DNA from 2 places in the Paraglaciecola psychrophila 170 genome. Region 2 is predicted to be linked to the other one. Evidence: predicted binding sites of a transcription regulator. Region 2 holds the regulator's gene; the other holds the start of a gene.
The links. The regulator ArgR, encoded in region 2, controls arginine synthesis, uptake and breakdown. The targets are predictions, from matches to a motif close to ANTGAATANNTATTCANT.

Region 1: argC (N-acetyl-gamma-glutamyl-phosphate reductase) is a predicted target of ArgR. The motif match lies at 11,039-11,056, and genes of this name have one in related genera.

What each region holds. Positions count from the first base shown of each region.
Region 1 covers NC_020514.1:4,383,096-4,399,312, reverse strand. The annotation lists partial or broken gene edd (phosphogluconate dehydratase) at 1-1,348, shown strand, start outside; gene C427_RS19230 (glucokinase) at 1,353-2,303, shown strand; gene C427_RS19225 (bifunctional 4-hydroxy-2-oxoglutarate aldolase/2-dehydro-3-deoxy-phosphogluconate aldolase) at 2,309-2,950, shown strand; gene C427_RS19220 (peptidylprolyl isomerase) at 3,222-3,884, opposite strand; gene argA (amino-acid N-acetyltransferase) at 3,907-5,217, opposite strand; gene argH (argininosuccinate lyase) at 5,228-6,601, opposite strand; gene C427_RS19205 (argininosuccinate synthase) at 6,601-7,848, opposite strand; gene C427_RS19200 (ornithine carbamoyltransferase) at 7,949-8,878, opposite strand; gene argB (acetylglutamate kinase) at 8,881-9,681, opposite strand; gene argC (N-acetyl-gamma-glutamyl-phosphate reductase) at 9,735-10,763, opposite strand; gene argE (acetylornithine deacetylase) at 11,087-12,232, shown strand; gene C427_RS19180 (methylglyoxal synthase) at 12,293-12,700, shown strand; partial or broken gene C427_RS28890 (glycoside hydrolase family 15 protein) at 12,937-16,125, opposite strand.
Region 2 covers NC_020514.1:4,952,240-4,968,456, reverse strand. The annotation lists partial or broken gene rplB (50S ribosomal protein L2) at 1-74, shown strand, start outside; gene rpsS (30S ribosomal protein S19) at 90-365, shown strand; gene rplV (50S ribosomal protein L22) at 376-708, shown strand; gene rpsC (30S ribosomal protein S3) at 718-1,419, shown strand; gene rplP (50S ribosomal protein L16) at 1,422-1,832, shown strand; gene rpmC (50S ribosomal protein L29) at 1,832-2,035, shown strand; gene rpsQ (30S ribosomal protein S17) at 2,037-2,288, shown strand; partial or broken gene C427_RS21815 (sigma-70 family RNA polymerase sigma factor) at 2,739-3,268, shown strand; gene C427_RS21810 (anti-sigma factor) at 3,265-3,963, shown strand; gene C427_RS21805 (DUF4331 domain-containing protein) at 4,233-5,759, shown strand; gene C427_RS21800 (Ig-like domain-containing protein) at 5,770-6,288, shown strand; gene C427_RS21795 (tetratricopeptide repeat protein) at 6,358-7,518, shown strand; gene C427_RS21790 (HupE/UreJ family protein) at 7,520-8,647, shown strand; gene C427_RS21785 (hypothetical protein) at 8,911-9,297, opposite strand; gene C427_RS21780 (S41 family peptidase) at 9,294-10,916, opposite strand; gene C427_RS21775 (paraquat-inducible protein A) at 11,051-11,623, opposite strand; gene argR (transcriptional regulator ArgR) at 11,626-12,090, opposite strand; gene mdh (malate dehydrogenase) at 12,311-13,246, shown strand; gene C427_RS21760 (DUF2726 domain-containing protein) at 13,342-13,962, opposite strand; gene C427_RS21755 (hypothetical protein) at 14,095-14,478, opposite strand; gene C427_RS21750 (DUF2937 family protein) at 14,580-15,104, shown strand; partial or broken gene C427_RS21745 (IS256 family transposase) at 15,505-16,217, opposite strand, start outside.

The sequences.
Region 1 (16,217 bases), 570 kb from region 2:
CCCCGGTTTATTGCTTGGTGCACTAAGTTTTGGGCATTTGCCTACTGTATTTGTTCCGGCTGGGCCAATGCCTTCAGGCTTACCGAATAAAGAAAAAGCAAGAGTACGCCAAGCTTATGCTGAAGGTAAAGTCGGCCGCGAAGAGCTACTAGACGCTGAATCAAAGTCCTATCACTCAGCCGGTACTTGCACCTTTTATGGCACCGCCAATAGCAATCAATTGGTAGTGGAAATAATGGGTCTACATCTTCCTGGTTCGTCATTCGTTAATCCAGGCACACCTTTACGTGACGCATTAACAAATGCCGCCGCAAGACAAGTTACCCGTATTACTGATTTAGGTGACGACTATCGTCCCATTGGTCACATAGTGGATGCTAAAGCCATCGTAAATGGTTTGGTAGGTCTTCTTGCAACGGGTGGTTCAACAAATCACACGATGCATTTAGTCGCAGTGGCTAAAGCAGCAGGATACATCGTCAACTGGGATGATTTTGCAGATATTTCCAGTGCAGTGCCACTATTAACCCGTATTTATCCAAATGGTTCAGCCGACATTAACCATTTTACCGCAGCAGGCGGAATGGCATTGTTGATCAGAGAATTGTTAGAAGGTGGGTTATTACATAACGATGTGAAAACCATATGTGGTCAAGGTTTAGAGCAATATACTAAAGAACCAATTTTAGAAAATGGCGAACTAATTTGGCGTGATGGACCAAAAGAATCATTTGATAAGCAAGTGATTGCGACAGTCAGTGAACCATTCAAAGCTGACGGCGGCTTATCTGTGCTGTGCGGTAATTTAGGCCGTGCAGTGATGAAGACGTCTGCTTTACGTGAACCCCATTGTAAAATCAAAGCTCCCGCTGTGGTATTTGAAGACCAGTTCGAATTACACGCGGCGTTTAAAGCCGGTGAGCTAAATAAGGATTGTGTGGTTGTGGTGCGCTTTCAAGGACCCTCTGCTATTGGTATGCCTGAGTTACACAGTTTGACTCCACCTCTAGCGGTATTACAAGACCGTGGTTTTAAAGTGGCATTGGTCACAGACGGGCGTATGTCTGGCGCTTCAGGTAAAGTGCCTGCGGCCATTCATGTCACACCTGAAGCAATAAAAGGTGGTAATTTAGCCAAGGTACAAACTGGTGATATGCTCGAACTTAATACTGAAACTGGTGCGATGGATATTCTTGTCAGCGAAGAAGAATTAGCCAAGCGCGAGGCTAAGGTGCCAGACGTTGCAAAACATCAAATTGGCATGGGCCGTGAAATGTTTGCCGGTATGCGTTCAACATTAACCGGTGCAGAGCAGGGTGCTTGTTCCTTGTTTGTTGGCCAGGACTAATACCATGTCAAAATTTGTTGCGGATGTAGGCGGTACTAATATTCGTTTGGCACAAATAGAAAATGGCACGCTGTGTCATATCAAAAAATATTTGTGCAGTGATTATAAGACCATAGGTACAGCTATTGGAGCATATTTAGCTGAATTTCCTGAGGTGAACTTTACTGCTGGATGTTTAGGTGTCGCTTGTCCAGTCAATGGTGATGTGATTTCTATGACCAACAATGACTGGCAGTTTTCTGTCTCCCAATTACAAGCTGAGCTTGGCTTAGATTGGTTAGGGGTGATTAACGATTTCACTGCAGTTGCCTATGCCGTTACTGTATTAACCAATCAACAGAAAGAACAAATAGGCCAAGGGCATGCAAATGATTTTGACAACATTGCTGTTTTTGGACCCGGTACTGGTCTCGGCGTTAAACACTTAACTCATACTTCAGAAGGTTGGCTGGCATTAGACGGTGAGGGTGGTCATGTTGATTTTGCACCTGTGGATGAAGTAGATATTGCGATTTGGCAATTTTTAACCGACAAATTAGGCCATGCATCAGCTGAAGAAGTACTGTCTGGTCGTGGTTTAGTGCATATATATCAAGCTATTGCTAAGCATAAAGGACTAGCAGCACCATTGGATGAGCCTGCTGATATTACTGAACGAGCTCTTGACGGTAGTTGCGTATTAAGCGTGGCAACATTGTCACAGTTCTGCAAAATATTGGGTAGCTTTGCAGGAAACCTTGCCCTTAATTTAGGGACACGTGGTGGCGTGTATATTGGAGGTGGCATTGCCCCTCGTTTCACCAATTTTATTAAACAAAGTGATTTTCGGTTACGTTTTGAGGCCAAGGGTCGATTTCGTGACTACGTAGCTTGCATACCGACTTTCATTATTACCGAGTCGGATCATGGTTTGATTGGTGCGATGGCTTATTTAAATCAAAATTGTAAAGGTTAAATGCAATGACAAAGAATTGGAAAATGACATCAGAAGAAATATTCAACCAAGGGCCTGTTGTGCCAGTATTGGTGATAAAAGATGTTGAACACGCGGTGCCATTGGCCAAAGCGCTTATCGCCGGTGGCATTCGCGTACTCGAAGTGACGTTGCGAACAGACGCTGCCTTAGAAGTGATTGCAAAAATAGCGAAAGAAGTACCAGAAGCGATTATCGGAGCAGGCACAGTGACGAATCGAGCTCAGTTACAACAAGTCATCGACGCAGGTGCTAAATTTGCGATTAGCCCTGGATTAACTTCTGATTTACTGAAGGCTGGAAACGAAGGCAGTATTGCACTTATTCCTGGTATTTCATCTATTTCAGAATTGATGACAGCTGTTGATCATGGCTATACCCATTTGAAATTTTTCCCTGCTGAAGCATCAGGTGGCGTGAAAGCCCTTAAAGCTATCGGTGGTCCTTTCCCTGACATTAAGTTCTGCCCAACTGGTGGTATTAGCCCAAGTAATTACAATGATTATTTAGCATTACCCAATGTTTGTTGTGCTGGTGGCTCTTGGTTAGCCCCAGAAGGTGCAATGATCAATGGTGAATGGGACAAAATTACTGAGCTGGCTAAACAGGCTGTAGCTGGCGTTAAATAAATAAAATTAATTTATTAGAAAAAGCCACGTTAGTGGCTTTTTTATTGTCTATGAAAAACTACGAAAGGGGAATGTCAGCACTATATTTATCGTTAACCTGTTAACTAGGATAATGTTTGGTTGATGATCACAACCTAGGTTGATTATAGCTGTTCTTCCAGAATAAATTGTCGAAACTGGCAAAGAGGTTTGACACCAGAGCCTTGTCATTATGATGAGGGTGTTTCTTTTGTGAGTCTGAAGCACATCACACAAAATCGATAAGGTGTACTTACTTGACCAAAATAGTTGCGGTAATAATTGACACTTTTTCATTGGTTTTACCGCTCCTAGAACCGTATTTTTTTAAGCTTTCAAGCACATCCATACCCTGAACAACTTTCCCAAATATTGTATGTTTGCCATCTAACCAAGGTGACGCAGTGAAAGTTAAGAAAAATTGACTGCCGTCTGTATTAGGGCCCGAATTAGCCATACTCAACAGCCCTCCCTGAGTATGTTTTAATTCATCACTAAATTCACCTGCATATTGATAACCTGGGTTACCCTTGCCAGTGCCGGTTGGATCACCACCTTGGGCCATAAAACCGGGAATAATACGATGAAATATGGTGTTATCGTAATACCCTAAAGATGTTAAGTATATTGTGCTCGACACATGTGTGGGGGCGACGTTGGGCATAAATTCTATGAGTATATCACCCTTACTCGTCTTCAAATGCCACAGGTAGGCTTTATCTTGGCTAAAAGTAAATGTTGTCGGTTTTGGTAAAGACGTTTTCCAGTCTTGATTGGTCTTATCAATGTTTTTCTGGAGTATAAATTGATCAGCTTGTTTGATGGCTTGGTCTTGGAATAAGTCGCAGCCAGATATTATGAAACTAATAAAAAACACAACCAAAAGTTGTGTTTTGGGGGGCAGAAATGCATTCATTGCGAGCCTAATTTACGAGTATTTAAACCGCTAGCTTAAACACTTTAGATTTTCGTTGAAAGTTATAAAGCAGTTTTTTCTTTGTTGGTAATTCGTCTAGGCTGATTTCAACAAATCCTTGCTCTTGAAACCAGTGGGCTGTCACAGTGGTGAGCACAAAAATGAAATCCAAGCCTTGTTCTCGTGCCTGTATTTTGATGGCATCTAATATCCGTTCACCCCGATTTCCACCTCGATAATCGTTATGAGTAGCAACGCAGGCGAGTTCACCCATTTTATCTTCTACATAGGGATAGAGTGCGGCGCAAGCTATGGTCATACCGTCTCGTTCAATCAAGGCAAATTGTTCGATTTCTTGTTCCAGATGCTCTCTAGAGCGTTTAACCAAGATGCCATTTTCTTCTAGAGGTTTGATCAGTTTAAGAATGCCGCCCACATCTTCAATCTTAGCTTGGCGCAGTTGTTCATATGATGTTTGGGATATCAGAGACCCTGCGCCATCACGGGTAAACAGTTCTTGAAGTAGTGCGCCATCTTGACGATAGCTGACAGTATGACAGCGACTAATGCCCGCTTCTAAACTAGAAATTATGGCTTGTAATGATTGTCTCTCATCGGCATAAAATGGCTCGTCCAACATGGGGTAGAGTGCGTCCAGCTCTAGATTTCTTAATAAGCGACCTTCTTTGCTAATAATACCGTCATGGTGATTAAACAATATGAGTTTGTCAGCATGAAGTGCGATAGCTGCTTTGGTTGCCACGTCTTCATGAGACAAATTAAAGACTTCGCCTGTTGCTGAATACCCCATTGGGGATAACAACACAATGGATCCATCATTGAGATGGTCGTTAATGCCATCTACATCGATACGCCGAACGACACCTGTATTTTCAAAATCTACCCCATCGCGCACACCTATAGGCATAGCAACAACTAAATTGCCTGAACACACTCGTATATGTGAGCCATGCATGGGCGAATTAGCTAGCCCCATAGTTAATAATGCTTCTACTTGTGCTCGCACCGAACCCGCTGCGTCTTTTACACATTCAAGTGTTTGTTTATCAGTAATACGAATACCTTGGTGAAAACGAGTTTCTAATTTTCGTAATGCGACTCTTTGATCAATTTGTGGTCTTGCGCCATGGACTAACACTAAACGCACACCTAAGCTATTTAACAAGGCGATATCATGAATAATATTGGCAAAGTTTGCTTCTTCGATGGCTTCGCCACCAAACATCAATACAAAGGTTTTTCCCCTGTGTGCATTAATATATGGCGCCGAATTACGAATAATTTTGACGCTGTCGATATGTGAGACGACCACCAATAAATCCTTACTTAATTTGCGCTAATTCAGCGTCTAGAGCTTTAGATACTGGGTCAATACCCGTACCCCCCAAGATGCTACGTTTATTTACTAAATATTCTAGTTGCAAGATTTCATAAACATCGTTTTCAATTAAGTCTGAGAATTGCTGCAACTCAGCAATGCTTAACTCTTCGATGGCTTTTTTCTTCTCTAGTGCGGCTAATACCACTTGGCCCGAAATGTCATGGGCAGTTCTAAAGGGGATACCTTTAGCTACAAGATAATCAGCTAGTTCAGTGGCATTCGCATAGCCTTCACGGGCAGCCTTAGCACAACGCTCTGAGTCTAACTTGATACTGTCGATTACCTCGCAGGCAATACATAAACAGATATGCCACTGAGTCACCGCATCCAGCAAGCCTTCTTTGTCTTCTTGCATGTCTTTGTTGTAAGCAAGGGGTAAACCTTTCATGGTCACTAACATGCCTTGTAAACTTCCGAATACCCGGCCACATTTACCACGCATCAGTTCTAGGGCATCAGGGTTTTTCTTTTGTGGCATCAATGATGAGCCAGAGGTCACTTCATCACCTAAAGTAATAAATCCGGCTTCACCAGAGTTGAAGAATATCAAGTCTTCGGCCATACGCGACATGTGCATCATGCTGGTGCTGGCAGCAAATAAAAGCTCTAATACAAAATCTCGATCCGATACCGCATCTAAGCTATTTAAACAGGGGCTATCAAAGCCTAACTCATTGGCTATTTCATAACGATCAATGGGGTAGGTTGTACCTGCTAATGCGCCACAACCTAATGGGGACTGATTTAAGCGCACTCTTAAGTCACGTAAGCGACTAATGTCACGTTTAAACATCTCTACATAAGCTAAGCACCAGTGTGGGTAACGTACGGGCTGAGCGCGTTGTAAGTGGGTGTAACCCGGTAAAATAACTATTTTGTTATGGCTTGCCGTTCCTACTAAAGACGCTTTGACGTTTTCTAAGTCGGCAATCAATAAGTCAACGTGTTCACGTGTCCACAATCTAAAGTCAGTGGCCACTTGATCATTGCGGCTGCGGCCGGTATGTAGTTTGCGGGCGATATCACCAAGTTGTTCAATCAAGGTGGCTTCAACAAAACTATGAATGTCTTCTTCGCTACTGGCGTCGAAATCCAAGGTGCCAGCTTCAGCTTTCACTAATAAAGCTCGCAGGGCTTGTTCAAGTTGTTGTTGTTCGTCTTGGGTTAACACCCCGGCTTTATAAATGGCTTTTGACCACGCGATAGAGCCACGAATATCTTGGCTGGCGAGTGCTCTGTCGAAGGGTAATGAATCGTTTACCCTTCTAAACATAGCACTGCTGCCATCTTGAAAACGTCCACCCCACAAACTCATTATTCGATACCTGTATTTTTAAGGGCTAAGCCTTTTTTATTCATCGCTTCGATACGGCTAGATAAGCTGTATAAACGGATGAAACCCTCGGCGTGCCCTTGGTCGTATACATCATCTGCGCCAAAGGTTGCAAAGTCTTCGGAATATAAGCTGTTAGGAGATTTTCTTTGGGTAACTGTCGCTTGGCCTTTGTATAGTTTAACTACAATTTCACCTGTGACTTTTTCTGCGAAACTGGCGGCACCTGCTAATAATGCATCATTTAAAGCAGTAAACCAGCGACCGTCATACATCACATGTGAATATTCAAGACCGATTTGTTCACGGTATTTAAGTGATGCTTTGTCTAAGACCAAACACTCTAGGGCTTTATAAGCTTTCATCATGACTGTGCCGCCTGGCGTTTCGTAACATCCTCGAGATTTCATACCCACTAAACGGTTTTCAACAATGTCGATACGGCCTACACCATGGGCTGCTGCAATTTTGTTAAGGGCCATTAAAACGCCATAAGGTGTTAATGATTCGCCATTTACTTTGGTTAACTTGCCTTCTTCAAAGCTAAGTTGCACACGTTCTGGCTTATTTGGCGCGTCTTCTGGATCAACGGTTAACGTCCAGATCCCTTTAGTGGGTTCACACCAAGGATCTTCTAACTCACCGCCTTCGTGAGATATATGCCAAGCGTTTGCGTCACGGCTATAAATTTTAGTCAATGATGCAGAGCATTCAATATTACGTTCTGCTAGGTAATCAAGTAAATCTTCTCGAGACACCATGTCCCACTCACGCCAAGGAGCAATCACTGCTAATTCTGGAGCCAAAGCAGCAAAGGTGCCTTCAAAGCGAACTTGGTCGTTACCTTTACCAGTACAGCCATGACAAAGAGCATCCGCACCCACTCTAAGAGCAATTTCGACTTGCGCTTTTGCAATGATTGGACGCGCCATCGACGTGCCTAGTAAGTACTCACCTTCGTATACAGCACCAGTAGTAATGGTCGGGTAAATATAGTCAGCAACAAACTCTTCTTTTAAGTCAACGATGTAACATTCACTTGCGCCAGTGGCGAGCGCTTTTTCACGGAGTCCAATTAACTCTTCGTCGCCTTGACCTACATCCGCTGCAAAAGCGATAACTTCACAGTTATAGGTTTCGATTAACCAAGGAATGATAGCTGATGTATCTAATCCACCAGAATATGCCAACACTACTTTTTTGAATTCTTTTTTTGCTTGAATAGCCATGTTTTTCCTATCTCTTAATTTTTTAATAAAACGCCATATATTTAGCGATTTATTCGATATTTGTTGTTGTTACTTTGCTACCAAACTCGTAGCCGTTTTCTTAATTTCTTGGTTCGAAATCGCTGGCTAGCAAGTGTACCAAAATAGCGTTTTGTCCATGCATACGATTTTCAGCTTGTTGCATTAATAATGATGCATCGCTGTCGATCAAACTGCCGCTGATTTCTAAATCTCTGTGGGCTGGTTGACAATGTAATACATATTCAGCCCCGGTTTTTTCCATCAAAGCTTCATTAATTTCGTAACCAGCGAAAGTGTCTTTAATATCGGCTAATGGCGTCTCGTCACCCATCGAAAGCCAAGTATCTGTGTATAGAACCTGTGAACCATTTGCTGCGTTGATGTCAGTGCTCACGGTTAGCTTTCCGCCAAACTGTTGGGCACGCGCTTGAGTTAGCTTTATGATATTTTCGTCAACTTCGTAACCTTTTGGTGTGATAACAACAACTTCACAACCTAGCGCTACACCTACTAACATCAGCGAATGTGTGACGTTATTACCGTCACCAATATAGGCTAACTTCACTTTGCTTAAGTCGTCGTAATGCTCGCTGATAGTCAGGTAATCAGCTATCGCTTGGCAGGGGTGATACATATCACATAAAGCATTGATGACGGGTACCTTAGCTGATTTAGCTAATTCTTCTAAAGTGCTGTGTGCAAAAACCCGTGCCACGATGGCATCTGCCCAACAAGCTAAGTTAGCGCCCATATCTTTAACGTCTTCGCGACCGGCTAATTTATTTGACTGTGAGTCTAAATAAACCAAATGTCCACCTAACTTATTGATACCAATATCAAAACTCACACGGGTGCGTAACGAAGGTTTTTCAAATAAGGCAACAATCGACAAGCCATCTAAAGCGGTACGATAACCGGCAGGATTGGTTTTGATGGTTTTAGCCAAGGTTAGCAAACGGTGTAATTGGACTGCGGTCCAATCTTTAAATGAAAGAAGATCTTGTTTCATAATCAAGCCTTGTAACTAGATGTGTTTACTTGGGGGAGGATTTTGCTGCCTATTGCTTGCTGTTGCAACAAACCCAGCAACTTTTCTGCATCTTTCCAACTGGCAATAGTAACGCTGCGTCCTAAGCTATTGGCTGCTTTTAATGCGGCTTGTACTTTGACTATCATGCCGTCTCGAATAACATTTTGTGCGATGAGCGTTTCAATTTGTTCTATATCTAAGTGCTCAATCAGGTTTTTGTTAGCATCTAACACGCCAGGCACATCAGATAAAAGTAATAACTGGGCATCTAATAACTGGGCGATCACTGTGGCTGCTTGGTCAGCATTCACATTAAGTAAGTTACCATTGTTATCTGCACCGATGGAACTGATGATGGGTAACATATGTGTGGCGGCTAACGCTTTCAATAAGGTCGCATCGCCTGGCTCAACTGAACCGACTGCTCCCAGTTCTTCGAGCATTACGGTTGCAATACACATTTTTCCATCTAACAAGCTCAACCCAACTGGGCTGATACCTGCTCTAATAGCTAACCCGCAAAGTTGTTTATTGGCTGTTCCTGCAAGTGCTCCTGTGATGTAGGGCATATGTTCTTTCGGGGTGACGCGCAAACCATCAATTTTGTGGCTTGTTAGATTAAGTGCGTTTAGTAATTCTTCAACCATAGCGCCGCCGCCATGAACTAGCACCACAATATAATTTTTCTGTAATTCAGCAATAGTGCTTAGCAATGCCAGAGCAGCATCTTCAGCTTGCATAAACGCGCCACCAACTTTAATCACTAATATTTTTCTATTCATCTCTCTATCACTGGTTGCATTGCTTTCTATGCTATTCGCTTGGTTACTCATAATTAATTTACCAATCCCGCATGAGTCTCAAAACCAAAGCGCAAATTAGCACATTGCATTGCTTGTGATGCCGCACCTTTTAATAAGTTATCAATGGCACTGGTCACAACAAGATAACCAGTTTTGTTATCTAACTTCCAAAAAAGGTCGCAATAAGGTGTACCGACCACGTCGTCAATTTTGGGCCAACTGTTTCTAAATCTTACAATTGGATTGTCTTGGTATGCTTGCTGATAGGCCTCAGTAATCTGTCGCTCGGTAACATTGGCTGAGGTTTTTACCGTAATCGTCGCCAAAATACCTCGCTTGAAATTGCCCAAGTGCGGTGTGAAAATCACATCAGTACCTAAATAGTCAATAATTTCAGGCTGATGTCTATGTCCCAATACACTGTATGCCTGCAAGCTGACTTCGGAAAAACTACTGTTTAATGCTGCTTTTCTACCTGCACCAGTGACGCCAGATACTGCATTAATGATTGGAAAATGTGCAGTGTCAATTAAGGCATTTTGTTGTAATGGCTTAAGGGCTGTTAAAGATGCTGTGGGGTAACAACCCGGAATGGCGATCAAATCTGCATTTTTAATTTGTTCTTGATGCCAATCAGCTAAACCATATACGGCCGCTGCTAACAATTTATCCGCGTGGTGTTCGAAACCATAATATTCTGCGAATTTGTGTTTATCTTTTATTCTAAAGGCGCCTGACAAATCCATTATTACTGCTTTGTTGGCACTTTTTTCGCTGCATAGCTGTTTCATCCACTTGTGGCTTGCTTCATGTGGCGTGGCTAAAAATATTAGATCAAAACTTTCTGCTAAGGCACATAAATTAGCTTCATCTATAGGCTGCAAAGGTAATTCAATTCGGTTAAAAAATTGTGGATGAATATCGCCCAAAGATTTGCCTGCATCAGCACTATTAGCGGAAACAAACAAAGCGGCTAATTCAAATTGGTCATGGCCGTGAACTAGTGCGGCCAGTTCAGCGCCAGTATAACCACTGGCACCGATAATACAGGTTTTGATCATGGGCGTTTTCTCTAAAGGCTCTAAATGAGTAGTGTACTAAATATTGATGGCGGAAGATAAAAAGCACTCTTTGCAAAAAGAATTTAGTTTAAAGCAAAGAGTGAGCTATACGCTACAGCTTCGATTTTCGTCGATACAAAGTGCTGGCGAAGCTAGGCAGGGAAATAAACTGGTACAAGTACGTTATCTAACCAAAACAAGTTAAAGGAAAAAAGTTATTATACTTAACTAACTATTTTATTAGTCGTTTCTTATTGGTCTATAGCATGCCATGTGTTATATATTTATGCAATAAAAGTGAATAATTATTTAATTGAGCGGTTATGTCAAATTTATCTTTCTTAGAACATTACGAAACTATCATTAAGACCCCTTCTATTAGTGCCTTTGACGAAAATATCGATCAAACAAATAGGCCTCTAATTGACATTCTAGCAGGCTGGTTTGGTGATCTTGGATTTTCCATAACTATTCAAGCAGTGCCTGGTACTCGCAACAAATTTAATATGTTAGCTAAAATTGGCAGTGGAGAAGGAGGTTTGTTGCTTTGTGGTCATTCAGACACGGTGCCCTATGACGAAGGGCGTTGGCAATCTGATCCATTTAAACTCAAACAAGCGGATGGCAAGCTGTTTGGTTTAGGCAGTTGCGATATGAAAGGCTTTTTTGCATTTGTTCTTGAGGCATTAAAAACGATTCCGCTTGATCAATTGAACAAGCCTTTGTATGTATTAGCCACGGCAGATGAAGAAACGTCTATGGCTGGTGCACGTTTTTTTGCTGAACAGCAAATGATTAAGCCGAGTATGGCTATTATCGGAGAGCCGACTGAACTTATACCCATTTATAAACATAAAGGGCATATCGCTAAAAGTTTAAATATTCAAGGTAAAGCGGGGCATTCGAGCGACCCTGAAAAAGGTGTTAACGCCATTGAAATTATGTATCAGGCAATTGGTCAGTTGATGGACTTACAAAGTAAACTAAAAACTCAGTTCCATGATGAAGCCTTCAGTGTGCCCCATGTCACCATGAATTTAGGGCACATTCATGGTGGCGATGCAGAAAATCGTATTTGTGGGCATTGCAAGCTTAACTTTGATATGCGTGTTGTACCTGAGTTAAACGATGAGCAAGCTCTTGCCATGATTGATGAAGCGTTGGCCCCAGTATTTGCAAAATACCCCAATCGCTTAAGTTTGGATTTAATGTATCCCACTGCGCCAGCTTTTGCTTGTCGCGATGAACAAAATATTCTGGCATTAGCTGAACAGCTCACAGGTAAAAAATATCAAAGTGCTAACTATGCCACCGAAGCGCCATTTATTAATCAACTTGGCTGCGATACCATTATTTTAGGCCCTGGTAGTATTGATCAAGCTCATCAACCTGATGAATATATCTCTCTGGATTATGTTAATCCCACAGTGAATATTTTGCAGCAAATGATCAACAAGGTGTGTTTTTAATACCGCAGACTGTTAGCTTTTTTTTGAATTTCATGCCATTAATAAAAGGATTCATACGAGATGCAAAAAACCATCGCACTGGTTGCACACGACCATAAAAAGCCAGATTTAGTAAAATGGTCTTTGGCGCACAGGTCTGAATTAAGCAAACATAAGCTCGTCGCAACGGGCACTACTGGTGGCATCTTAAAGAAAGAGTTGAACTTGGATGTACACTGTTTCAATAGTGGTCCATTAGGTGGGGATCAGCAAATAGGTGCTTTGATTGCTGAGCACAGGCTAGATTGTTTAATCTTTTTTTGGGACCCATTGAACCCTGCGCCCCATGATCCTGATGTAAAAGCTTTACTTCGATTGTGCTCAGTTTGGAATCTACCAGTAGCTTGTAATGTCGCGACTGCGGATATGTTGTTTACCTCACCAGCATTTCTTGAAGCTGATTATCAGCAAAATATTCCTAACTTCTAATTACATTATGTCTTTTCATTCAATGTCAGATTTCGGAGTATTTCAGAAGGATAAGACACTTTTTAACCAGTAAATCCAGTATCTAAAAGTGTCGTTAACCTTTCTACCCATGATTTAAACACCGGGTTATTAAGCACTATGATTGAGTTCATGATTGATAATAGGCATACCAAAAAATTCAAAAGAGTGCCTAACTTTACTATTAATTAGAGTTAGGTGAAGTGACGTTATTTACCTCATTCTACCTGTCTTACCGTTAATAAGTGATTCAAAGCTGAAATAATGAATGTTGTGCTATGCACTGGTGATTGCTGGTAAAAGCGCTCCCAAGCATGGCTTTTGTGTTCATCGTAATGTTGTTGCCGTTCAGGGAATTCTTTGACATATGCAAGGTTCACTGCATGACCTATGGTCACGTCAATCACTATCGCTTCTTCCACTATTAAACTAGGGTTTTGCTCAAAAAAGCTGGCTAACGCTGTCAGTGTTTCAATTGTAAGTTGACGGTATTCAGCTGCGTGAATGTTGTTAAACATGTGTTCAATTAATATCGCGAAAGCATTTTCTCCCTCGGTCATATCACTTAACACTAAGTCACTGCTAATACGATTACGCTTATCCATCTTATTACCAATAACTAGGCCACTTGTATGTTTTAAAATTCGCCAAGTTTTTGCTAAAAACTCTGTTGAACGTCGGTCGAGTATACCTTGGTGTTGACGCCAAGCAAGCCAACCATCAAGCGGAGTTTTGAGCTGCTCTAATCCCAAATTTTTGGTGCCAGTTTATATGTTCTGTATTACCTTGAGCATGTAATGTTTCCAGCTTTTGTGGAAGTTCAGCTAAAGTTTGATAATTTTCGAGCACCGCCTCTAAGCGTGATTGAATTTCTGATGGCGGCATGTCCATCAATATTTCATAAGCTTCATCGGTCGTGCTGTTTTGAGCTCGGGTAATTTGACTGGTTAGCAGGATAATCAATAAACTTGCGCGTAAGGTTAATAATTCACTAAATAATTCGGGTCTAGCTTTGATTAACAGACCCAAGTACAGCAACACTTCTTGGGTTAGAATCTGATCGCGCACATCTTCACGGCAATATTGCACGATCCTCTGCATCAGTTCTTCGTCGCTTAGTGGACGAGTGATCAACGACTCATCATGATATGAACGACCTACCTGAATAAACTTTTGTGCTACTAATAAGTCGCCGACTGCTAACCCAATATCCCCATCAATTTTACCCTGTAATCCAGATGCCTGTCGCAATACTGACCAAAGGCGCAGTCGACCAGCTTGGGTGTACACTTCTTCAATTAAGTCGTGCAAACTTCGTTGCTGATTGTGGATGTGAATTTTAGTATCAATCGGCTGGAGCTCAACTAGTTTAGTTAGTAATGCTATTTGTTCATAAAGATTGGTAGCTTGGCCTAACTTTGATTCCAATATGCCAGTGTCTTTTTGTAAGGCGATTTCAAGTTCTTCGCTAGGTGATAATTTTTTATTTTCACCTGCCAAGGTCAAAATGCAAGATTGAGACAATAGATCCGCTAGTGGTTGCTCAGGTAAAACCAAGTCTTTTAGGTGTTCGACATGCTCAACAGCTGCCGTATTTAATAACTGCGCCATTATATCGTGACGCACAGGTATACCGTCTACTTCACCACTGGCAATTTGTTTCATCAGGGCATAAAAAGTACTACGGTCGGTGTCTAGCAAATTGTGAGTGAGTAATACAGTGACAGTAGGCCGACCTAATTCAGTCCAATTACGGTGCAGATAACTAAGCTCTGAGGTAAAGCGACGTACTAAAAATTCAATGTCGTAACTTAAGAAAAATCTTTCTGAATAAAAGAAGCTGTCAGGCATATCGCTTGCTTTTTGCCCATCATATAAACACGGCTGGTGGTTAAACTTTTCAATTTTCTAGGAATACGCCCAGAAAGACCTAGTTCTTCGCACTTACCAATTTGAGCATGTATGCTAGCAATATCTTCGGGACGATAAACCTGTACAGGTGAAATATCTTCGATAGTTTGTGTCTGCACACCATAAGCTTCCAACTCTTGTTGCAACGCTTCATCCTCAGCCAAAAACATGAGTTGTACCACGGGCTTTTTAGGTATTTTGTGATGCCTACGTCCCAGAGGGTCTAAATCACCTGGACGCAATAAGTCATCTTCTAGTAAACAACCAAGTAAATATAAGCTTTGCGCCCAGACTAGTGGAACATTATCGTTAGGTATACGCTTTTGAGAGCCAGGTTCGAGACGTTCTTGTTCTACACAATCTTCAGCAACAAAATATAATTCAGGTAGCAGTTTTTGACCATTTTGTTCGACTAGTACCGCGTCAAGACGGGTTCGGTAATGATTTATTTGTGGTGTATCGTCGCGAAAAATCGCATCTAAATATAAATAGGTATAGAACAGCGGCCATTCAGACTCAATATGCTCAAACTGTTTCAACTCTTGTTCTTCGTAATGCAGACGTCCCTCATCTTCGAGAGCGGTTTGATGTCCATCCCGCAAAAAACGTTTCAGTCCATAGTTTCCTTCTAACTTATCAATGATGTCGTTACGCACTTTGTTGGCAAGATCTGGGTCGTCGACAGCAAAAGCAGGAAAGCCCACTATGCTAAGTAAAGCCGCGTCTGTTTCTTTCGTATTAGACTCACGAGGTAACATAGACGTTAACGTAATATTTGATTGAGCGATGTTATCTGGAATGACATGAATAACGCTTGACCGAGACCCTTTTGCGCCGAAAAGATTAAAGCCAGATAGCGACTCTAGTGCGGCCTTCGCCATACCCAGAGAGCTGGCGTTCAGCTCGACATTACCACTATTACTTTTAGCGCCACGCTCCCAAATGCCAAAATCGGGTGTGCGGTAGGCTCGTTCGATGTAATACACTAAATTTTGTATAAAACAGACCTCTTCATCGGTCCAGATTATTTCCAAACCTGAGGCAATCATCTGAGCAAGCGTCAGAAGAAATACTGAGGTTGCATCAATCTGCAAATGCCCCCATTCATCATCACCAACCACGCTATCACCTGTAGCCGTATCGTATTTGGCATGTAATGCGTCAATGGGTTGCCGAGTTCGCTTAAATTTTTCTACTTTTGCCGATTGCGCCATCATTGAGCGCAATAAAGCGCGCATTAATTTGACTGTTCGTTGCTGTAATTCAAATCCTCGCCCACCATCGTCATCTAAGTTGCGATAGGCTAATGCTAGTCCCCAGACGGCTAAAATACTATATACGTTATCGCGTACCCAAGCATCTTGGTAATTGCCATGCACTGTGACCGCCGTGCTTGCAGGAAGTAACCCAGAAATTGGATGTTGCTTGTCTAAGATGACCGACTTGATCTGGCCATAATATTGATCAAGACGAGTCCGTAATTCGATGTCTTGCATAATGGCTCCTTATTGTCTGTATTAGTTAAAAGTACAAAAGACTAACTATAAACTAACCCTTTTATAAATATGCGCAGAGCATGAAATAAATC
Region 2 (16,217 bases):
TTCCAACTAAGGGCAAGAAAACACGTAGTAACAAGCGTACTGATAAATTAATCGTACGTCGTCGTAATAAGTAACAGCGAGGATTCACCATGCCACGTTCTCTCAAGAAGGGTCCATTCATTGACCTACACTTGCTGAAGAAGGTCGAGGCTGCAGTGGAGAAGGGCGAGAAAAAACCAATTAAGACTTGGTCTCGCCGCTCTATGATCATCCCAGATATGATTGGGTTGACCATTGCGGTCCATAACGGTCGTCAACACGTCCCTGTATTTGTCAGTGACGAGATGGTTGGCCATAAATTGGGCGAATTTGCTCCAACGCGTACTTACCGTGGCCATGTCGCGGATAAGAAAGCCAAGAGATAGGAATTAGATTATGGAAGCTTTTGCTAAACATCGTCATGCTCGTACCTCTGCTCAAAAGGCTCGCTTGGTAGCAGATCAAATTCGTGGTTTACACGTTGAAAAGGCCCTTGAGGTGCTGTCTTACAGCCCTAAAAAAGGTGCCGATCTAGTCAAGAAAGTATTAGAGTCAGCGATTGCGAACGCCGAACATAACGAAGGTGCAGATATCGACGAATTGTCAGTATCTAAAATCTTTGTTGACGAAGGTCCAACTATGAAGCGTATCAAGCCTAGAGCCAAAGGCCGTGCTGATCGTATATTGAAGCGTAGCAGTCACATCACTGTTGTTGTGTCTGATAACTAGGAGAAAGTAATGGGACAGAAGGTACATCCTACAGGTATACGCCTGGGTATCAGCAAACCATGGACATCTACCTGGTACGCTAATACTGCAGATTATGCAGATAACCTGTTTAATGATCATCAGGTACGTCAGTATCTGACTAAGGCACTTAAAACTGCTTCACTTTCTAAAATCGTTATCGAACGTCCAGCTAAAAGCATTCGTGTGACTATTCACACTGCTCGCCCTGGTGTTGTTATCGGTAAAAAAGGTGAAGACGTTGAGAAGCTACGTAAGCATGTATCTAAGTTAGCCGGTGTGCCAGCTCAGATCAACATTGCTGAAGTACGCAAGCCAGAATTAGACGGACAACTTGTTGCAGATAGTATTGCTAGTCAATTAGAACGTCGGGTTATGTTTCGTCGTGCTATGAAACGTGCAGTGCAAAATGCAATGCGAATTGGTGCTAAAGGTATCAAAGTTCAAGTAAGCGGCCGTCTAGGCGGAGCTGAAATTGCGCGTGCCGAGTGGTATCGTGAAGGTCGTGTTCCATTACACACTTTCCGTGCTGACATCGACTACGCAACGTCAGAAGCTGCTACAACTTACGGTATCATTGGCGTAAAAGTATGGATCTTCAAAGGTGAAGTATTAGGTGGCATGCCACTTACTCACGAGCAGCCCGCTGCCGCACCTAAGAAGAAAGGCCGTGCTCCTAAGCGTGAGGGCTAAATATGTTACAACCTAAACGTATGAAGTTTCGTAAAATGCACAAAGGTCGCAACCGTGGTTTGGCTACGGGTGACAGTGTAAGTTTCGGAACTTACGGACTTAAATCCGTAGGACGTGGTCGAATGACTGCGCGCCAAATCGAAGCAGCTCGTCGTGCTATGACACGTGCCGTTAAACGTCAAGGTAAAATTTGGATACGAGTTTTCCCTGACAAACCAATTACTGAGAAGCCTCTAGAAGTGCGTCAAGGTAAAGGTAAAGGTAACGTCGAATACTGGGTATGCCAAATTCAACCGGGTCGTGTGTTATACGAAATGGAAGGTGTTCCAGAAGAAGTAGCACGTGAAGCGTTTGCATTGGCTGCATCTAAGTTGCCCTTTAAAACAACTTTCGTAACTCGGACGGTGATGTAATGAATGCCACAGAACTGAAAGAAAAAAGCGTAGATGAATTGAACGCAGAGCTTCTTAGTTTGCTTCGCGAACAATTCAACTTGCGTATGCAAGCGAGCACAGGCCAGCTTGAAAAAACTGACGGTCTTCGTAAAGTGCGTCGCAGTATCGCGCGTGTTAAAACCATTCTGACTGAAAAGTCTGCAGCCCCAGTAGGAGCGTAAGATGACTGAACAAACTAGTCGTACAGTACAAGGTCGTGTGGTCAGCAACAAAATGGAGAAATCCATAACAGTTGCAGTAGAACGCAAAGTGAAGCACCCAATTTATGGGAAATTCATCAAACGTACTACTAAGCTACACGCACATGACGAAACTAACCAATGTAACGAAGGTGACGTAGTAACATTACGTGAATGTCGTCCTTTGTCTAAGTCCAAAAATTGGACGTTAGTAGACGTTATTACTAAAGCTTAATTGTTTTAGTAAAAAAATTGAAAAGGCGCTATCCGCAAGGTTAGCGCCTTTTTATTTATTAATTTTTTATTCGTCTTCACTGATCAAACACCAATTATTCAGTGTCTTACTGCATTAACCGCCACTACACATAATGTGTTAAAGCCTACTGGCATTCAAAATAGCGTCTATTAAGACATATTTTTCAATACACATAACTCTGAATTCCAACTACACATCATCAACTTGATTGTTGAGTGTACGTTTACCTTTTGATCTGCTTCCATGAACCCTTTGATAATCACTTTGATGTATATCGAGACACTTATTATCATGAGAATAAAGAGAATATGTGTCGCTAAACCTTGTGTTCTATCCTTCATTTTGCGTTAACTTGCATCCAACTACTAAAGTAAATCGTTTAACTGTTAGGATGCATCACAATAAAAAATTATAAGTTTAGGTAATATAATGGATAACAGTGAGAACTTGCATTTACTCGGTAAAATCGCAACAGGTGACCGGCAAGCATTTGAGCAACTTTATGCTGCTACCAGTTCGCAGCTCTATGCTGTAAGCCTAAAAATATTAGGCAAAAAAGACCGTGCTGAAGATACCTTGCAAGAGGCATTTATCCGAATCTGGCATAACGCTGGAGAGTATACGCCTGGCAGAGGCACTGTGTTGACTTGGATGATCAGTATCGTCCGTTATCGTGCCTTTGACTTGATCCGTTATCACAAAGTGCGTGGTGAAGAAGAGTTAGAAAGTGAAGAGTTCACTGCTGCAGATGAGTTACAAGATCTATCACCTGAACAAAAAAAGAATTAGATTTCTGTCTTAAAGAACTTGAGACACAGCAACAGCAAGCCATTCATTTAGCATTTTTTCGTGGCTTAACTCATCAAGAGGTCACACACCATATCGAAACTCCATTAGGCACTACTAAAAGCCTAATTAGACGAGGTATGCAATCACTTAAAAGGTGTCTAGGATTATGAATTATCTCAATCAAGAATTGCAACATGCGTTAGCTGCTGAGTATGTGCTCGGCACATTAAGAGGACAGGCAAGGATACGTTTTCAAAAATTACAGCTGCGCTACCCTGAAATAAAGCAGGTTACCCATCAATGGGAAAACCATATCAATAGTTTAGGCGAGCAGTTAAAGCCAGTATCACCGGATCCTATTGTCTGGGAAAAAGTGGTAGCAAGATTAGATGGAGTCTCTCCGAAAACAGCGGCTTCCAATGTTGTTAAGTTACAAAAAAGAGCTAATTGGTGGCGTTCGACAACTCTATTTGCTGCTGCTGCCTCGATTTTGTTGGCTGTATTAATGTTAAACCCACAAGCTCCAATCGTGTTTTCGCCTGATCGTCTCACTGTTGTGCAAAATGCTGAGAATAAGCCCTTATGGTTAATCGAGGTGTTTACCCAAACTATCGATATCAAGGCGACTGAACTCGTTGAGGCTAAAACCTTAAACGACTATCAATTATGGATGGTTCCGAGTAATGGAAATGCCCCTATCTCTTTAGGGCTATTACCACAAACAGGACATGCATCATTGGCTAAGGTTAGCCAATTTGATTCTTTAGATATTGCTGCGTTGGCAGTCAGCATCGAACCATTGGGTGGATCACCAACTGGTGCACCTTCTGAGGTCTTATTTGTGTCAGAGCTGGTTATGTTGTGATCAGGTTCGATATTTAAACAATCATGTGGTTCAAGCCCTTCAACTTAATAGCTGAAGGGCTTTTTTTTGTTATTTACTTCTCTCAAAACTGTCTAAATGAACTTTATTTAATCTTTATTAATAAAAAAACAATTTATCTGCATCCAATATAACAACTGGGTCGTTAGTTCCTCTGACAGTGTTTAATAACAATAGGAACAACAATGAAACGTACCACTAAAACATTTGCATTAAGTCTAATTAGTTCAGTAATTATCGCCCAATCTGCCATGGCATCTAGCCACAGAGAAGCGCCTAACCTTACTCGTTTACCTACATTAGATTCTACTGATTTTTATGCCTTCAATAGTTACGAAGAAGGACGCGGTGAATATCTCACAATGATTGCTAATTATATTCCTCTGCAAGACGCTTATGGCGGTCCTAATTACTTTGCTATGGATCCTGCTGCTGTATACAGCATTCATATCGATAGTGATGGCGATGCGGTAGAAGATATGACCTTTCAATTTAGATTTGAGTCGATGCTGCCAAACAATAACGAAGGGGTGGCACTTATGATTGGGCCTGCGGATAATCAACGCAGTGTTAAAGTACCATTAAAGAATATTGGCGGTATTACCGCCGCTAACCAAGCAAATGCTAATTTTAGCGAAAGCTATAGCTTAAGCCTAGTCACTGGCCCGCAATCTTCTGGTAGCAGTGCACAATTAACCAATAGCACATCTGGCACCACTTCTTTCGGTAAGCCTCTTGATTATATTGGTAATAAAACCTTTACTAACGGCGCTACTTACGCTGAATACTCGGATAGTTTTATTTATGATTTTGCTATTCCCGGATGTGACAGTATGGGTAAGGTATTTGTAGGCCAGCGTAAAGACGCCTTTGTTGTTAATTTAGGTAAAACCTTTGACTTAGTCAATTACGTGCCGGTTGAAGGCGATAGTGCCCCTGGTGCAGGTGATGGTAATGGTTTCCCTGGTGGCATCACGCAGGACAGTAGCAACGACGATTTAGCTGATAAAAACGTCACGTCTATTGCCGTTGAAATACCTAAAGTTTGTGCTACCGGTGAAGGTAATAAGTCGATTGGCGCGTGGACAACGGCAAGTTTGCCGCAGGCACGTATCCTCAACCCTAACGCCAGCTTTGCTAATACCGAAGTCAATGGTGGTGCCCTTACGCAGGTTTCACGTCTAGGTAATCCACTAGTAAACGAGTTAGTGATTGGTTTAGCCGATAAAGATACGTTTTCTAGCGCACACCCTAAAGATGATACACAATTTGCTGATTACGTGACTCATCCATCACTTCCAGAGTTATTAAATATTCTGTTTAGAGATGCGGTTAACACAACGTTAGGTGCCGATATCGAAACATTAGCTCCTACTAACTTCCCAAGAGTGGATTTAGTGACTACATTTTTAACTGGATTTGAAGGTGTTAATCAATTAGCAACTGTTACACCATCTGAAATGCTGCGCTTAAATACGGCTATTGCTGCTACTGCTGCTGCAGAGCAATCACCTTTTGGTGTAGCTGGTGATGATTTAGCAGGGTTTCCTAATGGTCGTCGTCCCGGCGATGATGTAGTTGATATTGCACTACGTGTGGTAATGGGGCGTTTATGTTACCCCATCCCAGTAGCAGGCACTGACACTGATTTAGGATTATGTACACCTGAAGATGCAAGTGTAGGTAATGTTCCCTTTACTGACGGTGCTCCTTCTGATTCGACAATGATGATGAGCCGTTTCCCATATCTTGCTTTGCCTCTTGCTGGCTCTGAATAAGGAGAAGAATATGCACTTCACTAAAATAAATACTTATCTGGCTTTATCTATTGGTGCGATGTTAATGGGCTGTGGAGATAGTTATGATGACGATGCTGCTGCCGTTAATACTGCTCCTGTAGCGGTATCAATTGACCTTATCACTCAAGCTGATGTAGCTATAGTTGATATGCTCTCGGGTACGGATGCAGATGGAGACTCGCTTAGTTTCGCTATAGCAGAAGCACCTACAAGAGGGACTTTAACTATAGATACTGATGGTTCATTTACTTATCAGCCAAATGCAACCGTCACTGGTACCGATAGTTTTAGTTTTACAGTGTCGGACGTTTCTAGCCAATACGCTTCAGCGTCTGATACGGCAACGGTTAATATCACGATCGAAAAACAGATAGTGAGCTTTTCAAGTTATAGTCGAGCAGTCTTTGCACAAAATGAGACCGATACTCCTTTGCCAACAAACGGCAGGGACTTTACTCAGGATGTGATTAACCCCAATGCCTATGATGATTTATTGATTGCTCAGTAATCAATAGTTGGTTTAGGCTCAGGAAGAGAGCAAAAAACCTGTTACACAGGTTTTTTGTTTAGGCCATGGATGGCGTTTTTAATCAGTGAGGGTGACATGCCACATATTTATATTCAAAATTTTATCCAACTTCGCGATAGCATCATCCTTAATTTATTAGTTCCTATTTTAGCTATATTGTTTAGTCTAAACAGTATGGCAGAGGTTTATCGACCAACAGTTAATCAAGTTGTGGCGAGCTGGGATTCCAGCCAATCATTGAATAATACACGAGTCAGTTTACGAAATGTCGAATGGCATTTGCAGCAGTCGCAATACGCGGGGTCGTCTAACCTGCATTTGCGCCAGGCCAGCATGATGTTAGACAACTTGGAAGAAACCCAAGCAGATAAACCAGAATACTGGTATTACAAAGCCCGTGTCTTAGAGCACCAACATCAATTTGCCGCAGCATTACAAGCCTTAGATAATGCGCTAGAACTGGATGAAACCTTTATTTCTGCATGGTTGATGAAATCAAATGTATTATTACTAATGGGGGAAAATAACAGTGCTAAACAAACCTGTTTGCGTTTAATTGGAATGGCGAATGTTGATATTGCTCTAGCGTGCTCTCTGCAGACTGCAAAAGGTGTTGAACAGGTCAAAACGGCTTATGCAAAATTACAACCTATAGTAAAAAGGCTTCATCATGACTCTGACAATATTGCAGCTAGTAACATATGGTTAGTGCAATTGGCTGCTGATATGGCCACTCAATTAAACTTAACCCAACAGTCTGCTGTTTGGATGAGTATTTATCCCCTAGAAAAAACACCTATTAGCTACATGAGTCAATGGGCAGATACGCAACTCGACTTAGGTCAATATGAAAATGTGTTGGATAGGTTGGGTGAGATAGTGCAACAAGTTGGGTATCAAGATGATGCGTTGCTAATGCGCTTGGCTATGGCTGAAGTCCAATCTAATCGAGATTCGAATCATAATAGTACCCAACAGAAGTGGCAATTATCTGCTAAAAACCGGGTCACTTTAAGGTTGCAACGCAATGATACTTACCATGCTGCCGACTTATCGAGGTTCTATATTTATATTGAACCCAATCCAGAACAAGCGTTGTTTTGGGCACAACAAAATTTGGCTCAAAGTCTATCCCATGAAGATTATGCGTTGCATAAAAAGGCGCAAGCAATGATGCTTAAACAGCAGATGAAGGTTAAGGAGAGTTAATGTGTTAATCCGTTTATGTTGGTTGTTATTGCTGGCTAGTTTCACATGTTCAATACAAGCCCACCAAATGAGCACTGGCTACTTAAATCTGGATTTGTCTACGTATCAAGAACAAGGTATTCAAGGTCAATTGCAATTACGTTGGTTTGACGTAGATAGCCAGGTTAAGCTTGATAATAACCTCGATGGTCAGTTGCAATGGCAAGAAGTGGTCAGCCAAAAAGACCAGATATTGCAGTTTGTTGAAGCCAATTTATCTTTTCAAGCTAATCAACAGCGCTGTGTCTTAACGATGCCAGAAGGTTTGCGAGCAGATACTCATTTTGACGAAGGTTACTTGTCTGTTGCTTTGATTGCTGATTGTAAAAGCCAGAACATTGATGACTTAGTGATTAAATACACTGGTGTGTTTTCCCAAGACCCAGAGCATAAACTTATCGTTAACCTGACTGGCATTGGGTCGGATAAAACAGGTATTGCCAGTCAAGTTATATCAGTGGATCAGCAACAAGTGAACATCGATTTGCAAAGTAGTGATTGGTTTAGCGTGTTAAGCAGTTATGTCTATCAAGGTATTGTGCATATTTTTATCGGTACTGATCACATTTTGTTTTTGGTTGTGCTGGTGCTTACCAGTGTGTTGACCTATCAAAATGGAAAATGGATACCCAAGCTAAATAATAGCCAAGTGATCAAAGATACCGCATGGGTTATTACTGCTTTTACGCTTGCTCACTCTATTACCTTAAGTGCTACAGCAATTGGCTGGATTGTTCCTTCTAGTCGTTGGGTTGAATTTGGTATTGCGTTATCAATTGTACTCACCGCACTCAATAATTTGTGGCCATTAGTGACGCGACTTAGTTTGATAACCTTTGGATTTGGTTTGTTACACGGCATGGGTTTTGCCAGTGTGTTGGGCGAGCTGGGCTTAAGTGAACAACATACTCTGTTATCTATTTTGGCGTTTAATATCGGTGTTGAAGCAGGACAATTAATGATTTTACTAGCACTGTTACCGGTATTGTTTTTCTGTCGTAGTAAGCAGTGGTATCCGAAATACGGGCTCAAATTGGGTTCGATAATTATTGGCATCATTGCCATCAACTGGTCGATACAACGTTTCTAAAAACGGCCATTAGCACTTTTACTCGTTATATATGCAGTCTTTGTGGGCAGAAATTCCTGCTCACACAGGTATAAAAGTCTAGTACATAACCTGCATCTGAAAATCCTTGACGAACGATTCGAATACAACTCCAAGCATAATATTAAAACTTTCAAACGCGACTCTGTTGCCGGTAATGGTAACGATTACGGGTAACTTTTTGACGTTGATATCACTTGGAAACAAGCCGATTTGAGATACTGCTTGTTAGTCACGTTCGCTGTTTAATTTTGTGTGGCGAGGCAATTGATACTGTGAACTAATTTGATATTTCCAGTTTGGTCATGGCGGATATAACATTGACCATCTTCAGTGAGTAATGAAACGCTATCAGCCTCACGAATTTCTCGCCCATCAAGTAGATTGCCACGGTTGTCTTTGGCAAGACGCCGCTCTATTACGACCTTGCTTTGTTGTGTAAATACGCCATTAGCCAGTTTTATTGGCTGGCTATTAAACAAGTCGCCTATGGCATGTTCTAAAACTATGCGATTATCTTCTGTAGGCTGAACGAGCAATGCCGGAATGGGCTCCAAAGGTTGTGTTGCTGAGCAGCTGCTCAACAGCAAAGGAGCCATAATCAATATACTTTTGGGTATGTACTTACTCACAATTCTGTTGGCTCGGTAATTGGGGTAAATATCTTAATTGAATCAAGAATAGTATTCGGGGTCTTGATTGAAATCCCCGATTTATGCAAACTGTTTTCATTCACACTTTTATTTTTAGGTTTATTTGCAGGTTTATTTTGAAGTGTACAAACACCTGTTTCAGCATATCCAATAGCCGCTGCTAAAAGTGACTCATTTTTGTTCCCCAAGACTTGAGTGAAATTATCAGTAACTGTGCAACCCGGTAATTGGTCGTCGAATACCGGGCTAGTGACGGGCAAAAATCCTTCCGAGTATTCCCCAAATCCCTTGGCATTTACGCCTTGAAACTGAATAGTGAAGTAGGTAATACTACAATTATCGGTGGGGTAAAAGCCGTAGGGCTTACCACATGTGGTATTCCCAATTAACACCACTTCTACATCAATACCTCGTAGGCCATTAATAACGGCTTCGCTAGCCGAGCAGGTATTGTCTGTCGCCAGTATGAAGACACGGGTCAAATTAACAGTTGGCAAAGGGCTATCATTAATAAATTGACTAGTAGTCCAATCAATTTCTCTAGTGTAGAAAGGGGTTGGGCGTAATGTGTTACCTGTTACTGGGTCTACGTTAGGGTATTTATCATTGAATTGAAGTGTTTCAAAGGTTTGATTACTGGTTTGCGCACTGCCCGCTACCATATAAGCAACTTGCGAAGCCATCGCTAACAAACCGCCGCCATTATAACGTAGGTCAATAACCAGTTCAGTGACACCTTGGTCAACAAACTGCTGAAACCCATCAATTAACCCCTGTTGCCCTGCGCGGATAAATGAATTGAATTGCATATAGCCCATCCGGCCAACGGCTGTGTCTATCACTTTTACGTTTTGTACGGGTTGTAATTCAATGTTTTCTGAGGTTAAGTTGACAGTTAACAGCTCATTTTCAGCTTCATCGGTAAACACAAAGTTAAAGGTCTGCCCCGCATCTGATGGGAACAACGCAGCATTAATTTGGTCAACGTTAGCCTGAGAAGTGGCATTAATAAAATCAATGCCATCAATGGTCTTTAATTCGTAACCTCTGCTAACAGAAGCGATGGCGGCTGGCGAACTCGGTTCGGTATAACGCACTATCAAACGCCTCGGTGAACTTGAACTAACAAATTCCCAACTGATGCCATATCCAGAGGTGACACCGCTTTGTGTGCGTTGATTGTAGTCTTCGGTCGATTGGGAAAAATGGAAGTTATCTTTGAACGTTCCTGATGCAGTGCGCTCATTGGTTTTTAGCTGGTTAAAATAAGCAGCAACAGTAAAAGGTGAAGGATTGTTATCATCCACTTCGCTATACCAAAGGTAAGTATCGTTAGTCCAAGAGCGAAGCCACATCTTTTCATGCATGCTGCTGCCTTGAGCATCAGAGAACGTATCGCCATTACTATCTGGGCCTATTCTTGGGACGGCACAGAGATCTTTGTAAATTGAATCATCTGAAAATTGTCCCGTTAACCAGCCTGGTTCGGTAATCTTAGGTATTTTGGGCACTATTGGTGGCAGCGAACTACCGCCACCGCAGGCATTAAGAACAAGGCTCATAACAGTAATAAGAGCTAACAATAGTTTTTGATTCATGATTATTTTCTTTTTATCAACGTGATTAGCTACAAGTTAGCTGTCATTTAAGATCATTTACAAAGTTGTTCATGCCCCTAATAAATAACTAGACAGGTCGATACGATTAATTGTTTCACCCGGCGAATATTGGTTTAAGTCATAGGCTTATGTTTAATCCCAGAACTTGTCAATTGAGTACCAATCAAAGACAGTAAACAGTATGCAGTGAAGTAATAAAAGCCTTCTCCAGCAGCAGATAATGTTTGAGTACTGATATCTAAAGCAATCTTAAAACCAAATACGCTGAATTGCTCAGACGTAATCGTTTCGGCATGGTTGGTAGACATAATGGCTAAGAAGATCGCGATAACAAACACGTCTGCCATTGACCATTTGCCTATGGCCCCCACAAAGTTGATGAGTCTCTTTTCAATTTGCGGCGATTTAGTAAAGTAGGCAAAACAAAGCAGTAAGGTTTTTAAAAGTGGAATACACACTGAAAAGGCAAATATCAGCGCAGCAACCAATAATCTTTGATCTTCCCATAATTCGCTAATTGTCGCCATAATTGACAGTTCTTTATCTATCAAAGACGAGGTAAGGGCTGAACCGCTAAGGTTGGCTGCCATTTCCATATTAAAAGAAAACATAGTCAGCAGTATGCCGGGGAAAAATAGCCCCAATGCGATAATATTAAACGCAAAACCAAGGTGTTTTTTATACATATTCAAACGTTTTCAAATAATGCTTCGACTCGTTTGCGAGTATCTTCGATAGTACTTACATCGGCAGGTGCAATAAATATCGTGTCATCGCCTGCAATCGTGCCCAATACGCCGTCTTTTTTGCCTAAAGAGTCTAATAAACGAGCAATCAACTGAGCTGCGCCAGGGCTGGTGCGAATAATTACCATGACATTGTTGTGCACAATATCGAGCACAAGTTGTTTTAGGGGGCTTTTTGCTGTGGGCATTCCCAGTTCAGGTGGCAAACAATAAACCATATCTCCTCGGGCGTTACGAGTTCGCACCGCGCCAAATTTACTTAACATACGGGATACTTTGGATTGACTGATATTATCGAACTGTTGCATCTTCAACGCTTCGACTATATCGCCCTGGGATCCAAAACTTTCCGTTTTAAGAATGTCTTTAAAAGCTTTAATCAGTGCGTCTTGTTTAGCGGTGGCCATAGAGAACTCGTTGCTGGAGTTAATAGTTGTATTTTGCCGTATTGCAGAGGTTTAAGCAATTTGCCTGCACAAACAATAACGGTGAGTATATGATAAAACACAGCTAACTATTAAATCGAGCAAGACCCTAGTATAATCCTGCGTTCTTAAAATCTTATAATTTATAACCCATGTTAGCTTTGGTAGTTGCAAAGCAGAAAGCTTTTCACAGGAGAGAGTCATGAAAATAGCCGTATTAGGTGCAGCCGGTGGTATCGGCCAAGCGTTATCACTATTATTAAAAGTTCAATTGCCAGCAGGTTCTGAGCTATCTTTGTATGATGTTGCTCCAGTGGTTCCTGGCGTAGCGGTCGATTTAAGCCACATCCCTACTGATGTTAAAGTACAAGGTTATGGAAAAGATGATTTAGCTGACGCCTTAACCGGTTGTGACATTGTGCTAATCCCAGCGGGCGTGCCTCGTAAGCCAGGTATGGACCGCTCTGATTTGTTTAATATCAATGCTGGTATTGTTAGAAATTTAGTTGATGCTATTGCTGACAACTGTCCAGAAGCGTGTACTTGTATCATTACTAACCCAGTGAATACAACGGTTGCTATTGCAGCTGAAGCGTTAAAAGCTAAAGGTGTTTACAACAAAAACAAATTGTTTGGTGTGACGACTTTAGATGTTATCCGTTCAGAAACTTTCGTCGGTAATTTAAAAGGACTAAACCCGGCTAATGTGCATGTTCCAGTTATTGGCGGTCACTCTGGCACCACTATTTTGCCTCTTCTATCACAAGTTCAAGGTGTAGACTTTACGGATGAAGAAGTAGCAAGTTTGACTACTCGCATCCAAAATGCGGGCACTGAAGTTGTTGAAGCAAAAGCGGGCGGCGGATCAGCTACATTATCTATGGGTCATGCTGCTGCAAGATTCTGCCTATCTTTGGTAGATGCGATGCGCGGAGAAAACGTAGTAGAATACACGTATGTTGAAACCAATAGTGATGATGCTGAATTCTTTGCCCATCCAGTACGGTTAGGTAAAAACGGCGTAGAAGAAATTCTTTCTTACGGCGAGTTGAGTGAATTTGAAGAAAATGCCAAAAATGCCATGTTAGAAGGCTTACGTAGCGATATCGCTATGGGTGTTAAATTCGTTACAGGTTAGGTTTTATTGAAGCGCTTATAAATAAACGCTAATAAAAAGCCCCTTAGATGATACCTCTTAGGGGCTTTTTATATTTAAGGAATATACATTGGTTATTACGCCGCAGCGACAGGGCGACTGGTTACCGTTTTATTAGTTTGAATGGGTCTCGTGGGCTTGGACTGTCTGGCAAACGCCGGCATTAACTTTCCACCACTTTGAGGCGTAGGCGCGGATAGTTGCTTAACCTTAGGTTTTGGTAACTTAGCTTGGATACACTCTCTAATATCATGTGCTTTGTAGCCAGAGCGTACTTTTATCCTAACATGAGGTATATGTGCGGCATCAAGTGCCCCACTTACATAGAAGTCACGCTGGCTTTTATAACCATCTTTGCCGCTGTTATGAACTAAATCAATAGCAATAATAGGCGACATGTCTGCCTTGGAGCAAAGTACAAAATCAAGATGTTTGCTGGCTGCTCGGGAAAACGCATTTTTGCTGGTTTTTTTATCTGTATTTTGATGGATAGTTAATATGTCGCTCATCTTAACTCTGCATAAAATACGAAATTCATTTCCTACCGCTTCTTCGATAAGTCCTAAAAACGTACGCTCAACGGGTGTGAATAAATTGCTTTTCTTTTTGAAAGGAAATGCCAAACCCGGTTCATATAATTTCATAGCGCCTACAGCCACGATGATCAGTAACATCATCAATACAATTGCTAGTTCCATAATATCTCCAAAAGCCAATGTCAGAAAATTGACTAGGTGTTAGTCTTTTCCTGAGTAAGCAAAGAAAGTGCCAATGGCGGGATTAAGAGGAGATTTTTAAATTTTGGGCGCTAGAATCGTTTTATATTGCACTTAACCAGCTGATTTTATAAGGATATCTACCTGACTACCTTCGCCGTCTTTAGATATGACTACTACTTTCCGTCCATTTGAATATTGTAACACAATACGGCCTTTAAGCATTTTTTCATCATCGGCTTGGCCTAGTTGGCTGATGTAAAAATCTTTGGCGCTTTGCTGATCGCTGCTCGCAAAATAAGACATACTTGCAGGCAACTCTTCGTTAAACAACTGGCAAAATTTGGCATTTGGATATAAGGGTAGGGTATGGAAGTCTTGTGGGCAACTTTGCACACTGCTGTTTGCTTCAATTTGCAGTTCTTCTGCGTGTAACAATCCGTCAGACGTTATTACAAACATCGCAAACACTTTAAATCTTAATTTTAACAAACACATATCCCCAACCCAAAATTTATGCCTACTATAGAAGCACATCAACTTTGCATCAAGTCTATTCAATGTGTCAAAGGTATGATTAACCGTTAATGAGTATATAAATGATAAAGTTCTGTGCAGACTATTTACGTATTATACTATTTTGTGGCGGTTTGCTAATAGGTATTCAAATCCCTGCTGTAGTAGACCAGTATGCCAAGAGAATTGATGCACAACTCACCGAAGCTGTAGATGTTTTTGCGGGTTTTCAACAAACCGCAGATCTTTATTTTAAAGGTAATATTAAAAACTTAATCAGCCACTATAAAAGTAGCGACGATCCAGTATTTAAAAACGACGCGACTAGTATTCTGTTCATTTCAGACCGTGTGACTTATCTTAAATCAGAAAAATTAGCACTTGAGCAATCTGCCTTAATGAGAACAGCACATGTGTTGTTTTTTGCGGATAACAAGGTTTTTCAACAAACATTAGAACACTACAGTTACATGATACTCATTGACCCACAAGCTTTGATATGGGGCTTGATCAGTGGGCTTTTAATCGCTAGCTTTTTCGATTTACTCTTTTACGGTATTGGATATTTATCAAGGCTCAATAAAAGACATAAGAAGTTAAGTGCATGATATTTGAAACAGCAGTGTTGGATGTTATTACTGAAACACTACAAGTGTTTTCACAGCCGCAATAAATTATTTCATCTATGCCCGGCTATATGAAAACTCAACAGACACTAGCCATAAGTTAAAAAAGAATATTGAAACCGAAAGTCGCTACCTTTTGTTGGTCAATTGGCAAACGTTAGAGGAGCACACTATAAGCTTTCGAGAATCTGCGGGTTATCAATAATGGAGTGCTTTATTACACCGCTTTTATGAACCGTTTCCAGAGGTGTAGTATGATCAAGTACTGAAGTAACGCCACCGAGATTAGTTGTACATTTTTATCTATTGAGTCATTTGCACTGCATATTTCAATTAATATTCCGCTACATTTGAGCCTGTAACAGATTCTGTGTAACTGCCATTATTTAAGATGTTTCTCGAGGCGGTCCCCGAACTCGATAATAAAGCGAACCATCGCCTGCCGCCAGTTATGAACTGGCATAGACCATTTTTTTGATGCTTCGGTGATGGCTAAGTACACCATTTTCTTAGCTGGATCGTCGCTTGGAAATATCTTTCGTTTCTTAAGTGCCTTGCAGATAACGCTGTTGAGAGACTCAATGGCGTTGGTCGTATATATCGCTTTTCGGATGTCCGCAGGATAATTAAAGATAGTATTTAAGTTCTGCCAGTGTGTTCGCCATGACTTACTAATCTGCGGATATTGCTCGTCCCAGGTGTCGCTAAAACGCTCTAGTTCAAGTAAGGCTTCTTCCTCTGTACTTGAACGATACACACGCTTTAAATCAGTCGTCACAGCCTTGTAGTCTTTCCAAAAAACGTATTTAAGTGAGTTACGCACCATGTGCACGATACACAGTTGCACATTGGTTTGTGGAAACACTGCATTAATCGCGTCAGGAAAGCCTTTGAGGCCATCTACGCAGGCAATTAGGATGTCTTCTACACCCCGATGTTGCAGCTCCGTCAGCACACTCAACCAGGACTTAGCGCCTTCGTTCTCGGCTACCCACATGCCCATTAGCTTTTTGTGGCCTTCGATATTAATACCAAGCGCAAGGAAGATGGATTTATTGATAACACGCTTATTTTGGCGAATTTTCACCACAAGAC